Regions from separate parts of the Virgibacillus kekensis genome, predicted to be linked through region 1. Evidence: a T-box and tRNA genes for the amino acid it is inferred to sense, from the RefSeq annotation. Region 1 holds a T-box; the other holds one or more tRNA genes.
The links. A T-box is a leader RNA that pairs with one kind of tRNA and senses whether it is charged. The one in region 1 lies ahead of glyQ (glycine--tRNA ligase subunit alpha), so its partner is inferred to be a tRNA-Gly.
Positions count from the first base shown of each region.

Region 2: it has a tRNA-Gly gene. The T-box ahead of glyQ (glycine--tRNA ligase subunit alpha) is inferred to sense a tRNA for this amino acid. The anticodon was not compared.

Region 1 covers NZ_JBHSFU010000006.1:126,459-133,347, reverse strand. The annotation lists gene ACFO3D_RS11600 (HD family phosphohydrolase) at 1-1,071, shown strand, start outside; gene ybeY (rRNA maturation RNase YbeY) at 1,072-1,536, shown strand; gene ACFO3D_RS11590 (diacylglycerol kinase family protein) at 1,514-1,897, shown strand; gene era (GTPase Era) at 2,540-3,442, shown strand; gene ACFO3D_RS11580 (YqzL family protein) at 3,539-3,688, shown strand; gene recO (DNA repair protein RecO) at 3,732-4,475, shown strand; T-box leader at 4,537-4,711, shown strand; gene glyQ (glycine--tRNA ligase subunit alpha) at 4,967-5,845, shown strand; gene glyS (glycine--tRNA ligase subunit beta) at 5,845-6,889, shown strand, end outside.
Region 2 covers NZ_JBHSFU010000007.1:104,278-111,166, reverse strand. The annotation lists gene queG (tRNA epoxyqueuosine(34) reductase QueG) at 1-1,130, opposite strand, end outside; gene ACFO3D_RS12885 (ABC-ATPase domain-containing protein) at 1,144-2,847, opposite strand; tRNA gene ACFO3D_RS12880 (tRNA-Gly) at 3,005-3,078, opposite strand; gene ACFO3D_RS12875 (helix-turn-helix domain-containing protein) at 3,231-3,548, opposite strand; gene ACFO3D_RS12870 (cyclic nucleotide-binding domain-containing protein) at 3,538-3,921, opposite strand; gene dat (D-amino-acid transaminase) at 4,064-4,927, shown strand; gene ACFO3D_RS12860 (S9 family peptidase) at 5,584-6,889, shown strand, end outside.

The sequences.
Region 1 (6,889 bases):
CAGTTGCTTAATGAACGATTTGCTATTGTCCTATCTATGCTGTACGCCGTTCTCGGCAGCATAATTTTTAATAGCCATATTCCAGGTTCATTAAATATGGAAGCAGGGATTTATTTCTTTTTTACCCAGATGGCCGGAATCATATTCCTGATAAATGTAAAGGACAGGCTAGCGATTCTTAAGGCAGGTGCGGGAATAGCTGCAATTAATATTACGGTAGTCCTGTTATTCCTTTTCCTTTCATTTGAAAACTTTGCAGTTGGAGAGGTACTGAGTCAGGCAGGTTATGGAATTGCTTCAGCATTTTTGTCCGCTGTACTTACAATTGGACTGCTTCCATTCTTCGAAACAGGGCTTGGTATATTGTCAGACGCGAAACTCCTGACACTTGCCAACCCAAACCAGCCTTTATTGAAGAAAATATTGACAGAGGCACCGGGTACATACCATCATTCCATTATGGTGGCAAATTTAAGCGAAACCGCATGCGAAGCGATTGGGGCAAATGGACTTCTTGCACGTGTTGGTGCATACTACCACGATATAGGTAAAACTGTTAGGCCGCATTATTTTATTGAAAATCAGCTGGCAATAAAAAATCCGCATGATTTTATTACACCATCGCAGAGTGCGGAAATTATCATCAGTCATCCATATGATGGAGCAGACATGCTAAAAAAACACAAGTTGCCTAAGGAAATCATACAAATTGCAATGCAACATCATGGTACAACGCTGTTAAAGTTTTTTTACTACAAAGAAAAAGAATCAAACAAGATAGTCAGCGAGGATGACTTTCGCTATCCGGGGCCAAGACCTCAGACGAAAGAGGCTGCAATAATTTGTATTTGTGATTCTGTGGAAGCAGCTGTCAGATCCTTAAAAGAACCTACTGAGGAAAAGATTGAAGAAATTGTAGCGTCTATCGTTACGGATCGGATGATGGATGGGCAATTAAATGAGTGTCCTATTACCATGAGAGAACTGGAGAAAATCCAGCTGACTATTTGTGAAACATTAAAGGGAATTTTTCATTCACGAATTCAATATCCCCTGAAGGAGGCAAAATAAATGCATATTGACTTTCACGACGAAACTAACTCTGTTACTTCAGATTATATTGACGTGCTCCAACGGTTAATTGTTTTCGCAGCAGAGAAGGAAGGAGTTTCCCAGGAAGCGGAAATCTCTCTTAGCTTTGTAACGAATACTGAGATTCAGGAAATCAATCGTAACTACAGACAGCAAAATAAACCAACAGATGTAATTTCATTTGCCATGCAAGAGCACTCTGATGGTGAACTGGAAGTTATCGGGGACGATGGGCCGTTAATTCTCGGGGATATCGTGATATCGGTGGATAAAGCGAAAGAACAAGCAGAAGAATACGGACATTCCCTTGAAAGGGAGCTGGGTTTCTTGTCAGTTCATGGCTTCCTGCACCTATTAGGTTACGACCATATGAATGAGGAAGATGAGCGTAACATGTTTAAGCGGCAGGATGAAATATTAGGTGAATTTGGAATTGAACGATGACGGAAAGAAGCGGTCGATTGGATTCTCTTTTGCATGGAATGGTTTAAAAGAGGTTACAAGGACTGAGCGCAATTTCAGGATTCATGTAATAGTTGCTGTTTTGGTAGTGGCGGCGGGGCTTCTTTCCCAGTTGAATCGGCTGGAGTGGGCCATTATTATTTTGACTATTGGACTTGTTCTGGTAGCGGAAATTACAAATACCGCAGTGGAGAAAATGATGGATTATGTGAAACCAGATATTCACCCGCTGGCTAAAACTATCAAAGATATTGCAGCGGGAGCCGTCCTGCTCGCCGCAATAATAGCTGTAATTGTAGGGCTGACAATTTTTGGGCCGATTGCATATAATTTATTAAATTAGATTGTTTTATATTTTCATAACAAGAATAAACTGCGAAGTAACTCGTAGCTTCGCTCCGGAAATACATTCCGCTTTCCGCGGGCAACGCTTCAACTTCCTCGGAAGAAAGCCACTTCCTGCGGGATTTTCAGCTGTTGCTTTTCCCGCAGGAGTCTCCATGTATTTCCTTCGCTGGATTGAGGTTGATTCATACTTATTAAGTTTGTCCTCTAAATTTTATCAAACACCAAACGCCTATTAGCGCAGGCAGAATGCGTAGACTCCTGGGGGAACAGCACGAGTCCGAAGCCCCCGCAGCGGCGTTCTTTCCGTGAGGAGGCTGAGGCCGTGCCCCCGGCAAAGGAAACACTGTGAGAGCTTTAGCTTGAACAGATGTTGACCTTGCACCCGGAGCGGTGAAAGCGAAGTATTCTGATGTAGCGGTAGGTACGGCTGTTATGTCGCAATTTCTATCAACTGTAAGTGTTAACGAAATGAGCCTTAAATTATAAACCTTCGGCGGCGAGGGTTTTTTAAGTATCCAAGTGTCAATTTCTAGGGAAAAGAATAACCTTATTAAATGTTTTGTCGTAAACATGAAACTACCAGATATTTGTAGTATGATATACATAACAAATTGAATCACGCACCGGAGGATTGTACATGGAAAATAACTTCAAATCAGGATTCATTGCAATAATAGGCCGCCCGAATGTTGGGAAATCAACATTTATGAATAAAGTAATCGGTCAAAAAATCGCAATCATGAGTGACAAGGCACAAACAACGCGTAATAAAATTCAGGGTGTTCTAACACAGGAAGATTCCCAGCTTATTTTCATTGACACTCCCGGTATCCACAAACCGAAACATCGTCTTGGAGATTTCATGGTCAAAATAGCGGAAAACACGCTCAATGAAGTGGATGTAATTCTGTTCATGATTAATGCTAAAGAGGGATTTGGAAGAGGGGATCAATATATTATTGATCGGCTTCAGCAGGTTAAACGCCCTGTATTTCTAATTATCAATAAAATTGATTTAATTCATCCTGATGAGCTGTTTCCTCTGATTGAGCAATATAAGGGTATGTATGATTTTGAAGAAATTATTCCGATATCTGCGCTTGAAGGTAACAATGTCAATCATCTGGTCGATGTTTTGAAGAGCCACATGCCGGATGGCCCTCAGTACTATCCCGAAGATCATGTAACGGATCACCCTGAACGGTTTATTATCAGTGAACTTATCCGTGAGAAGGCCCTACAGCTTACCAGGGAAGAAATACCGCATTCGATTGCAGTTGCTATTGAAAACATTGAAAGCAGAGAATCAAACTCGGTGTTTATTCAGGCTACTATCGTGACAGAACGAAAATCGCAAAAAGGCATTCTGATTGGAAAACAGGGAAGCATGCTGAAAAATATCGGTAAAAATGCGAGAAGAGATATTGAAGCATTACTGGGTACAAAAGTTTATTTGGAACTTTGGGTTAAAGTACAGAAAGATTGGCGCAACAAGCAATCTCAGCTTAATGAATTCGGTTTTCGCAGTGACGAGTATTAGACTTGGTAAATTTTTAAACTTATTGATTTACCTCTTATGGAAATTCTATAAGTAAGCACTTTTTCAAACATGCTAAAAAGAAAGGCGGGGTTTCTTGTGATCGACTTTACATGGAAATTATTCAGTCAGACAGGAAACATTGAAACCTATTTGTTATTGAAAGAGTTGGAACAGCGAGAACCTGATTTAAGTGAACAGGGCCACCAGGATGAACAAGGAGTATCATCGTTTGATACAAATTTATAGTGCAAGTATACTCTTAATGGATAATCAAAGAAGGTGATACTGGTTGCTTGAAAAGATGGAAGGTATCGTAATTAAAACACGGGATTATGGTGAATCCAATAAGATTGTTACACTGTTTACTAATAAACTGGGAAAGGTCTCCGCTATCGCCCGCGGGGCCAAGAAACCCAAAAGTAGAATGGCTGCAGTTACGCAGCCATTCATACTTGGTGAATTTTTTGTTTATGTGAATTCAGGTCTAAGTACCATACAACAGGGAGATGTGAAAGATTCCATCCGGGCTGTACGGGAAGATATTGAAAAAACAGCATACGCGGCGTATATAGTGGAGCTTACCGACAAGCTAACGGACTCTCAGTCTCCGGATATGTATATATTTGACCAGCTTTATCAGACATTAAAGTGGATTGCAGATCACACGGATTCCGAAATCCCGATTATGATGTATGAACTGAAATTATTTCGAAAAGGAGGCTTTGCGCCTGGAGTGGACAGATGTATAAACTGCGGAGAAAAAAACTTTCCGTTCGCATTCTCAATTCAAGAGGGCGGGCTGCTTTGTACACGTTGCAGGCATTTGGATGAACAGGCAATTGGTCTTCCGGATAATGTCGCGAAGCTGTTGAATATTTTCCTCAATGTGGAGCTTGAGCGGGTAGGAACTATTTCAGTGAAGCAGGAGAACGTTCGTCTGTTGCGGCAGATTATTGATGCCTATTATGAGCAGTATGGTGGATTTTTTCTGAAATCCAAACGATTTTTAAAACAGATGGCTAAGTTGAAATGATCCATTATCTTGACAATGTTTATGTGTTAAAGTATTATTTTCATACATATTTCTATTTAAAAGGATTGCAATGAGGGAGAACAGTAATTATTGTAAGCTATTCAAAGCGAGTCCAGAATGGTGAAAGCTGGATAATGGCACTATAATGAACGGCACTCCTGAGCATGATGTATAAAGTGGTCCATGAATTCATGGGCAAATAGGGTGGAACCGCGGTCTGAAAGTCCGTCCCTATGTCATTTATGTGACATAGGGACGGACTTTTTTAGCAGTTAAGAGAGTATAAATACTTTCTTACTGCATAAGTGCAACTAAGGCTTTCGCCATTGAAGCTTGGCGATAAGCCAACTTTTCTAATACTATCAGGATTTATAAGTTTCTATGGAAGATAGTATAAGAAAAACTTCAACGCTCGTTATGGACGAGCCCTATGCGGATTTTTTCTAATTTGTTTGGACTGTTGATCACTATAACCAGATGGAGGATAAAAAATGACAATTCAGGAAATGATTCTTACGTTACAAAAGCACTGGTCTGATCAGAATTGCATATTGATGCAAGCGTATGATGTGGAAAAAGGCGCAGGTACCATGTCACCAATGACCCTACTTAGAAGCCTTGGGCCGGAACCATGGAATGTAGCATATGTGGAGCCATCAAGGCGTCCTGCTGACGGAAGGTATGGCCATAACCCAAATCGGCTTTATCAGCACCATCAATTTCAGGTCATCATGAAGCCATCACCCGATAACATTCAGGACCTGTATCTTGAATCGTTGAAGGCGCTTGGCATTAATCCGCTTGAACATGATATAAGGTTTGTTGAAGATAACTGGGAAAATCCTACTCTGGGTGCAGCTGGCCTTGGTTGGGAAGTGTGGCTTGATGGGATGGAAATCACCCAGTTTACATACTTCCAGCAGATTGGTGGGCTAGAAGCAAATCCGGTAACCGTTGAACTGACTTATGGGATTGAGCGGCTGGCTTCCTATATTCAGGACAAGGAAAATGTATTCGATTTGGAATGGACCAATGGTGTTACCGTTAGGGATATCTTTTTTCAACCTGAATACGAACACTCAACCTACACTTTTGAAGAATCGGACACTGACATGCTTTTTGAACTGTTTTCCATGTATGAGAAGGAAGCAAAAGCCACGATGGAGAAGGGACTTGTCTTTCCATCGTATGATTACGTACTAAAATGCTCACATACATTTAATCTTCTGGATGCTAAAGGTGTTATTTCGGTAACTGAACGGACAGGTTATATTTCAAGAATTCGTAATCTTGCACGCAGTATTGCGAAAACATATGTGGCGGAGCGAGAGCGTTTAGGCTTTCCGATGCTTAAAAAGGAGGCGGAATAATGGCTAAAGACTTGCTTTTGGAAATCGGTCTTGAAGAACTGCCGGCTCGGTTTATCGACGATGCAGAAAAACAACTTAAGAAAAAAACTGCTGCATGGCTGGAAGAACTTCGTATTTCTTATGAATCGGTAACTTCATTTTCAACTCCCCGGCGCCTTGCTGTACTGCTTAAAGGGGTGGCAGAGGAACAGACATCCATTGAGGAAGAAGTGAAAGGTCCTGCCGAAAAGATTGCGAAGGATCAAGAAGGAAATTGGTCTAAGGCAGCTATCGGATTTACCAGGGGACAAGGTAAAACGGTAGAGGATATTTACACAAAAGAGTTAAAAGGAACGAGCTATATCTTTGTGAAGAAAGAGATAATCGGAAAAGAAACTGTTGAATTGCTGCCGGAATTGGCGTCAATCATTGAATCGCTGCAGTTCCCTAAAAACATGCGGTGGGCGGAACAGAGTCTGCGTTATGCCAGACCAATCCGCTGGATAGCAGCATTATTCGGGGAAAATACAATTGATTTTGAAGTGGCACGAGTAAAAACCAGCAATTACACATTTGGTCACCGATTTCTCGGAAACCGGATTACGCTTACAGAGCCTGTGCAGTATACGGAGGCACTTAAGAAAGAGTATGTAATAGCTGATCCAGCAGAACGCGAGGAAATGATTGTGCTTGGGATCAAGCAACTGGAAGAGGAAGAAGGTTTCCGTGTCCCGGTGGATGAAGAACTGCTTAACGAGGTTCGTAACCTGGTAGAATACCCTACAGTTTTTGCCGGAGAATTTGATCAATCATTCCTTCAGTTGCCATCCGATGTCCTGATTACGTCGATGAAAGAACATCAACGGTATTTTCCGGTGAAATCCCAGGAAGGTGAATTGCTTGCTCATTTCGTTGGTGTCCGAAATGGTGATGCTAAATCAATTGAGACAGTTACAAAGGGGAATGAGAAAGTTCTTCGTGCCCGTTTGGCCGATGCGCAATTCTTTTTTGAAGAGGATCAGAAACATACAATTGATTACTATCTGGAAAAACTGGAGCGTATTG
Region 2 (6,889 bases), on a different contig from region 1:
TCCTGTTGAAAGCAAAGTCCTTTTTCCATTTCGACTATTACCTGTTCATCTTCTTCTTTTGTCATTGCTTTCCGAATTGCACGATACGCTTCGTCGGTTCCTATTTTTCCAAGCGCCCATGCGGCAGTACCTCTTATCACCGGACGGACATCGTTATTCATGACTTCGATAATCTCATCGACCGCTGATTCGTCCCGGTAGTGCGCAAGCGCAATCAGAGCGTTACGCTGCAATGGTTTCTTCCCGCGCCAGGAACCGGCTATATGGCCGAAAGTTTTTTTGAACTCCCGGTTAGACATCCGCAGCATAGGTTTGAGTTTTGGCTTGGCGACATCGGGATCCGGCTCAAGCTCCTCATGCAAGTGAAAATCAACGTTTTTATTATACGGACAAACTACCTGGCATGTATCAAACCCATAAATGAAGTTACCGATTTTGGAACGGTATTCATCATCAAGGAACCCCTTCGTCTGTGTCTGAAACGCAAGGCATTTTTGTGCATTCAATTGTCCGCCTTGAACAAGGGCTCCAGTCGGACATGCATCCAGACATTTGGTGCAAGAGCCACAGCCATCGGCCAGCGGTTTATCCGGAACAAACGGAATATTGGTAATCAGTTCTCCTAAATATACGTAGGAACCAAACTCCGGGGTTATAATAGCGGTATTCTTACCACTGAATCCTATTCCGGCACGTTCGGCAACAGCCCGGTCAGACAGCTCTCCCGTATCCACCATTACCTTATTCGACGCACCGGGTATCTTTTCCTTTATAAAAGTGTTAAGCTTCTCCAATTTCTCGCGCAATACCACATGGTAATCGACACCCCATGATGCACGGCAGAACACACCCCGCCGTTCATCTTTGCTGCTTTTCGGTGCATTTTTTATTCTTGAAGGGTACGCGAGGGCTATTGAAATAATTGATTTAGCCTCGGGCAGTAACCGCTCAGGCTCGGTCCGTTCCTCAATCGACCCTTTTTCAAATCCAGACTGGTAGCCAAGAGACTGCTGTGTACGTAAGCGTTCCTTCAGCTCACTGAACACGTCAGCTGAAGCGAACCCTATTTTATCTATGCCAATTTCTTTACTGTAGTCAATGATGTCCTGCTTCAGCTGAACGTTATCCATTCAGTAAACCTCCCTATTTTTGTGTCACGTTTGCTGTCCGCATCCGGTTCAGAACTGCGGCAATTTCATACCGGCGCGGTCGGGCAATATCACCTGGATGCTGGTTTTTAAACACGGTGAATGATGCCAGCCCATCCCGGTCCATTTGCTGCTCAATATCATCAAGTAATTCAGCCAGTGACTTTCCGCCAAGTTCACTATTTCTGTCCAGATACTGGATGATTTCAGCAATCATTCGTGTCTGAGACGGATCCACCAGTTGCTCTGTATCATCAAACGATATATCGGTTCGTCCCATAATGATTTTTGTAAGACCCTTTGCCTGGGTTTTATGATTCTTTCCTTTTTTGGTCTGCAAGGAATTTTGTTTAAAAGACCGCTTGGTTACATCACCGAATGATTGATCTGCTGTCATATCACGTTCCAATGGATTCTTTCGCATGATATCGCGCGCCTCATCTGTCACATTATACGGAACATATGACTCCATCTTGATCACGGAATCGGCAACGGCAAAATAATCACCGGATCCGCCCATAACTAAAATTGTCGAAACCCCACGCTGGTCGCTCATCTGTTTAATTCGATCAATAAACGGTGTAATCGGTTCTTTATCTTTTTTCACGAGTTGCTGCATACGATGGTCACGGATCATGAAATTCGTCGCACTCGTATCTTCATCAATCAGTAATGTAGATGCCCCGACTTCAAGTGCCTCCATAACGTTTGCCGCCTGTGAAGTGCTTCCGCTGGCATTCTCTGTTGAAAAAAACGAGGTATCCTGTTTATGCGGCAGGTTATTGATAAATGGTGAAATATTAACACCAGTTACCTTTCGTCCGTCTTCCGCCCGGATTTTAACTGCGTCACGATCTGTCAGAACAAACCCCCGTCCGTCCCCTTCAACATGCGAATAGACCCCACGCTCGATTGCTTGAAGAATTGTACTTTTTCCGTGGTAACCTCCGCCTACAATAAGTGTAACGCCCCTCTTGATGGCCATTCCTTTCACGGGTTCAACACGGTGCGGAATGTTAATGGACACCTCATTCTCAGCGGGGCTTCTGAAAGCCACCGCGTTCTTCATAGGCCTATTGCTAATCCCGCTTTCCCGCGGCAATATTGACCCATTCGCAATGAATGAAATCCAATCGTTTGTTTGCATTTCGGCCCGGATTGCTTCCTGCTGATCAGCCAATTGGGTCGCCTTCTGAATCTCTTCATCGGTAATTTTAAACACAGAGTTATTAATAACCTGTGGAATCACGCTGGAAAATAACTTCTCTGCCTCACGTCCATTAATTCGCCGTCCATTGGCGGGAAGGCCTACTGATATACAGACGGTCATTGATTCTGGACTCACCTGAACTGCACTGCGTTCCAAAACTTCCTGACCAGGTTTGTCGAATAGAATCTGACCACTCTTCCCGGACCCTTTTATAAAAAAGTTTCCCTGCGTGATTGCAGACCCTACTTTACGGGCAATTATATCTTCTGTAGCTGTTTTCCTTGCCTCGGTTTCTAGCCAGGTCTTTTTAACCTCGCGCTTTGCGGCTGGAATTACAACCCGAATCTTAGATGGTGAAGCAAACGGGTCACCCTGAACATAATCCAAGTGTAAATTAAAATTTTTATACTTGTAGTGACCCTGCACACTTTTGTATGCTTTATATCCTTTCCCATCTAGCTGTTTTAACTTCTGCATCAATTCTTTCATAGCCACAACCCCTTACATCACAGTTTGTATCCTTGTTTAAGAATACTATGTAAAAAACAGCCGCTTCAAGCGAACCGCAGATTTGTTACAAAATAAAAAACGCAACGCTTCGTAAATCCTGGTTACGAAACACTGCGTTAAGACGTATGTAATGTATTGGAGCGGGTGATGGGAATCGAACCCACATCATCAGCTTGGAAGGCTGAGGTTTTGCCACTAAACTACACCCGCACTTGAAATTATCCGCTTTTTTTGGGAACGATTTTAATTATAACAACTCTATTAAATCGTGGCAACAATTTTCTACAATTTTTTTACCTCCCATAATCTTCCTCAACTAAACGAAGTCCCCTGCACGCTCCATCTGAGCTCAGGGGAGGCGATTACAGCACACAATTATTGACTCCGCATTTGTCACATACCAGCAGTTTCTTAAAATAGTCCATGTCTTTCAGTGTGAAAGTTTTATTTTCGTTTTCAATTATCCCTTGATCCTTCCATTTATTCACAATCCGGCTGACTGTTTCCCGGGAGACAGCAATGTGCTTGCTTATAACGCGAATCATGATTGGTTCGGTAATCTCAATTCCATTTCCCGTTACTTTTCCGTGCATATTGGAATATCGGACAAAAACTGAAGCGACTGCTCCTTCCGATCCAAATGCAAGATAATCTCGTATTTTAGCATTGCTAGCCTCCAAGGACTCCGCCACCCAGCGTGTAAATTGGATGCCCATCCCCCCCATTTTCTGTGATTATATTTTCAATTGTATCCCTATCTATTTCACATAATAGGCATGAAGACTGTGTTTCTGCTGTATTAGAATATCTGCTTCCACTGAAGATACCTATTTCTCCAAACCCGTCATTCAGTCCACGCATAAAAATAGTCAAATCTTTATTCTCCCCGAGTTTTTTGTACACCCGCACCTCTCCCTTCAGAATAAAGAACAGCTTATCAGCACGGTCGCCTTCCTCAAACAAAGGAACCCCTTTTTGTACCTTCCTTTGGTGTGAATTTGCCAGAAGCAGATCATATTCTTGCTTGTTCAAACGCTCTAATAAAGGTTCCATTTTCCACAGCTCCCTTATGTTTCTAATCAAAATTATAATTAAGATACGAAAGAGTTTCTGTGATAATTATCACTATTCATTAAAAGTTTTACATATAGTTAAATACACTTTAAAATAATCATCATACTGAGGAGGCGAAAATATGGATGTATACCCGATTATATTGGCACAGACCAAGTTTATCCAAAGAGAGGATTTAACATACCCTTTTGAAGAACGTGGATTGCAGTTTGGTGATGGTGTTTATGAAGTTATCCGCATCTATGATGGTAAGTATTATCTATTGGAGGAACACATAAATAGACTATTCCGTTCAGCAGAAGCTATTAAACTTGAACTCCCATTCTCAAAAGAAGAGATTACTGATCTATTACTTGAAATGCTTAACAAAAATTCCATGACACGTGATGGAAAGCTTTATATGCAGGCTTCCCGTGGATCTGCTCCCCGTGATCATGTATTCCCTGGGGATGTGCCGGCTAACGTTTACGCGTATATGCAAGATTTACCCCGCAAAACTGACCTTCTTAAGACAGGGGTTAGTACGATTACCCAAGAGGATACCCGTTGGAAGAAATGCTATATAAAGAGTCTTAACCTTCTCCCAAACGTTCTTGCAAAGCAGGAAGCTAAAGAAAACGGGTGCTATGAGGCAATCCTCCATGAAGATGGACTCGTGACCGAATGCAGCTCATCGAACATCTATCTGGTTAAGGACGGAAATATTTATACTCATCCTGCCACCCACCGGATTCTGCATGGATGTGTTCGTATGCGTGTTGAGAAATTCGCGGAGGATCTGAAGATTCCATTTGTGGAGGAAGCATTTAAATTGGAATCCATTAGCGATGCCGATGAGATGTTTCTTTCCAGCAGTACGTCGGAAGTACTTCCTGTCACGAAAGTGGATAATACGGTGATTGCTGACGGCAATGTTGGCAAAATCACCCGTCAGCTGCAGGAAGCCTACGAACAGGACGCCAATATAGCCAAACATGTTGTCTGAGGCTGGGACGAAAGTGTATAAGTAACATAAATCCGAACTATAAAATGATATGCTCCCTTTTAAGTAGACAGTTTAAAAAACAAAAAACTTCTACTTTAAGGGGGCATTTTTATGTTAGCATGCCTTCAAATAAGCTATAAAATGCGACATAACGGCGAAGCTTCGCTCCGGAAATACACTACGCTTTCCACGGGCTCGCGTTGAGCCTCCTCGCTCGCAAAGAACGCTCGCTGTGGGGTCTCAACGTCTTCGCTTTCCCGTAGGAGTCTACGTGTATTTCCTTCGCTGATATAGCTGATGATTGAAGCGTAGGGCAGTCGACTCCTGCGGGAAAAGCAACAGCTGAAAATCCCGCAGGAAGTGGTTTTCTTCCGAGGAAGTTGAAGCGTTGCCCGCGGAAAGCGACTGCGCGAAGCGGAAATAAACATAGCTAGCTATGTCGCAATTTATATCAACTTTGAAATAAAATCCAATTATAGAAGGGTAACATTAAAAGCTTCCCATCCTAATTAGTTCGTCTCTGGAAAGCAAAGTTTTAGTTATGTCCCAGCCTCATTTTTTTGTTTAAATATATGAAAATATTCTGCCAATCTAATTGATTCGCGTTACGAAATAGTTTACTATAAAGAAAATCTAAACTAATTAGGAGGTACTTTATGAGTGAGAAAAAACGGCCCCTGAAAGCTGACGATCTAACGAAAATTGATGTTTATAGTGATCCCCGGTTTACACCGGACGGCTCGGGCTTCGCATTTGTTTCGATGACAGTTAATGATAAAAAAGAATATGAATCACATTTATTATTTCAGCGGCTAAATGAAAAATATCCTTCCTGCTGGACATTCAATGAGGCAAAGAACAGTAATCCACGGTTCTCCCCTGATGGAAAGAAAGTTGTATTTCAATCTGACCGAAGCGGTGTGCCTCAATTGTGGCTCTTACATACTGATGGTGGAGAAGCATGGCAAATTACTACATTCAAACATGGCGCGGTAAACCCTGTGTGGTCAAGCGACGGTAAAAGCATTATATTCAGCGCTTCTCTTGAAAAAGGTGATGATGTTACTAATCAGGAAGAACAATCCAAGGAAGAGCAGAGGAAAGAAAAGGAAGATAAGAGCAAGAAACCAATCGTTATAACTCGTTTAAAACACAAATCCGATGCAAAGGGTTTCCATGATGAAAAATATAGCCAGATCGTTCTTTATGATATTGAAAAAAGCACATTCAAACAATTGACTGACGGAGAAGCACACCATAACTTCGAGGATATTTCCCCTGACGGAAACCAAATCCTTTATACAGCCAATCTGAATGAGGATGCGGACTATGAGCTGACTAATGACCTTTATCTCTTGGACGTGCCCACGGGAGATACGACCAAACTTACTGATAGCACTGGAGGGTATGGCAGTGCATCATTTTCACCAAACGGAAATAGGATTGCCTGCTTTGGCCACGAATATGATTATCTAGGAGCCACTTTAAATGAGTTGTATGTCCTTGATATTAACAGTGGTGAACGAACACTATTTAGTAAGGGATGGAACTTTCAGCTGGGCGATGCGATGATTGGTGATACACGCCTTGGACAATCGGAATTAGGACCCGTCTGGGATGAAAACGGAAAGCATTTATATTTTATAGGCACTGATCATGGAAGCACAGGACTTTATCGGGTCAGCCTGGATAATGCTGAACTGGAGACCCTTTATGAAGAAAATAATCATGTTTTCGGGTTCTCTTACCATAAAGGCGAGTTCATCCTTGGCATTAGTACACCAACGGATCCGTGCAATTTCTATCATTTAAATAGTCAGGGCAAGCTAAAACGGCTGACCAATGCAAACGAAGAATTTCTCGGAAATGTTACTATAAGTGAACCTGAAGAACTGACATTCAAAGCAGAAGATGGATGGGATATTCAGGGATGGCTTATACGCCCATATGGTTTTGAAGAGG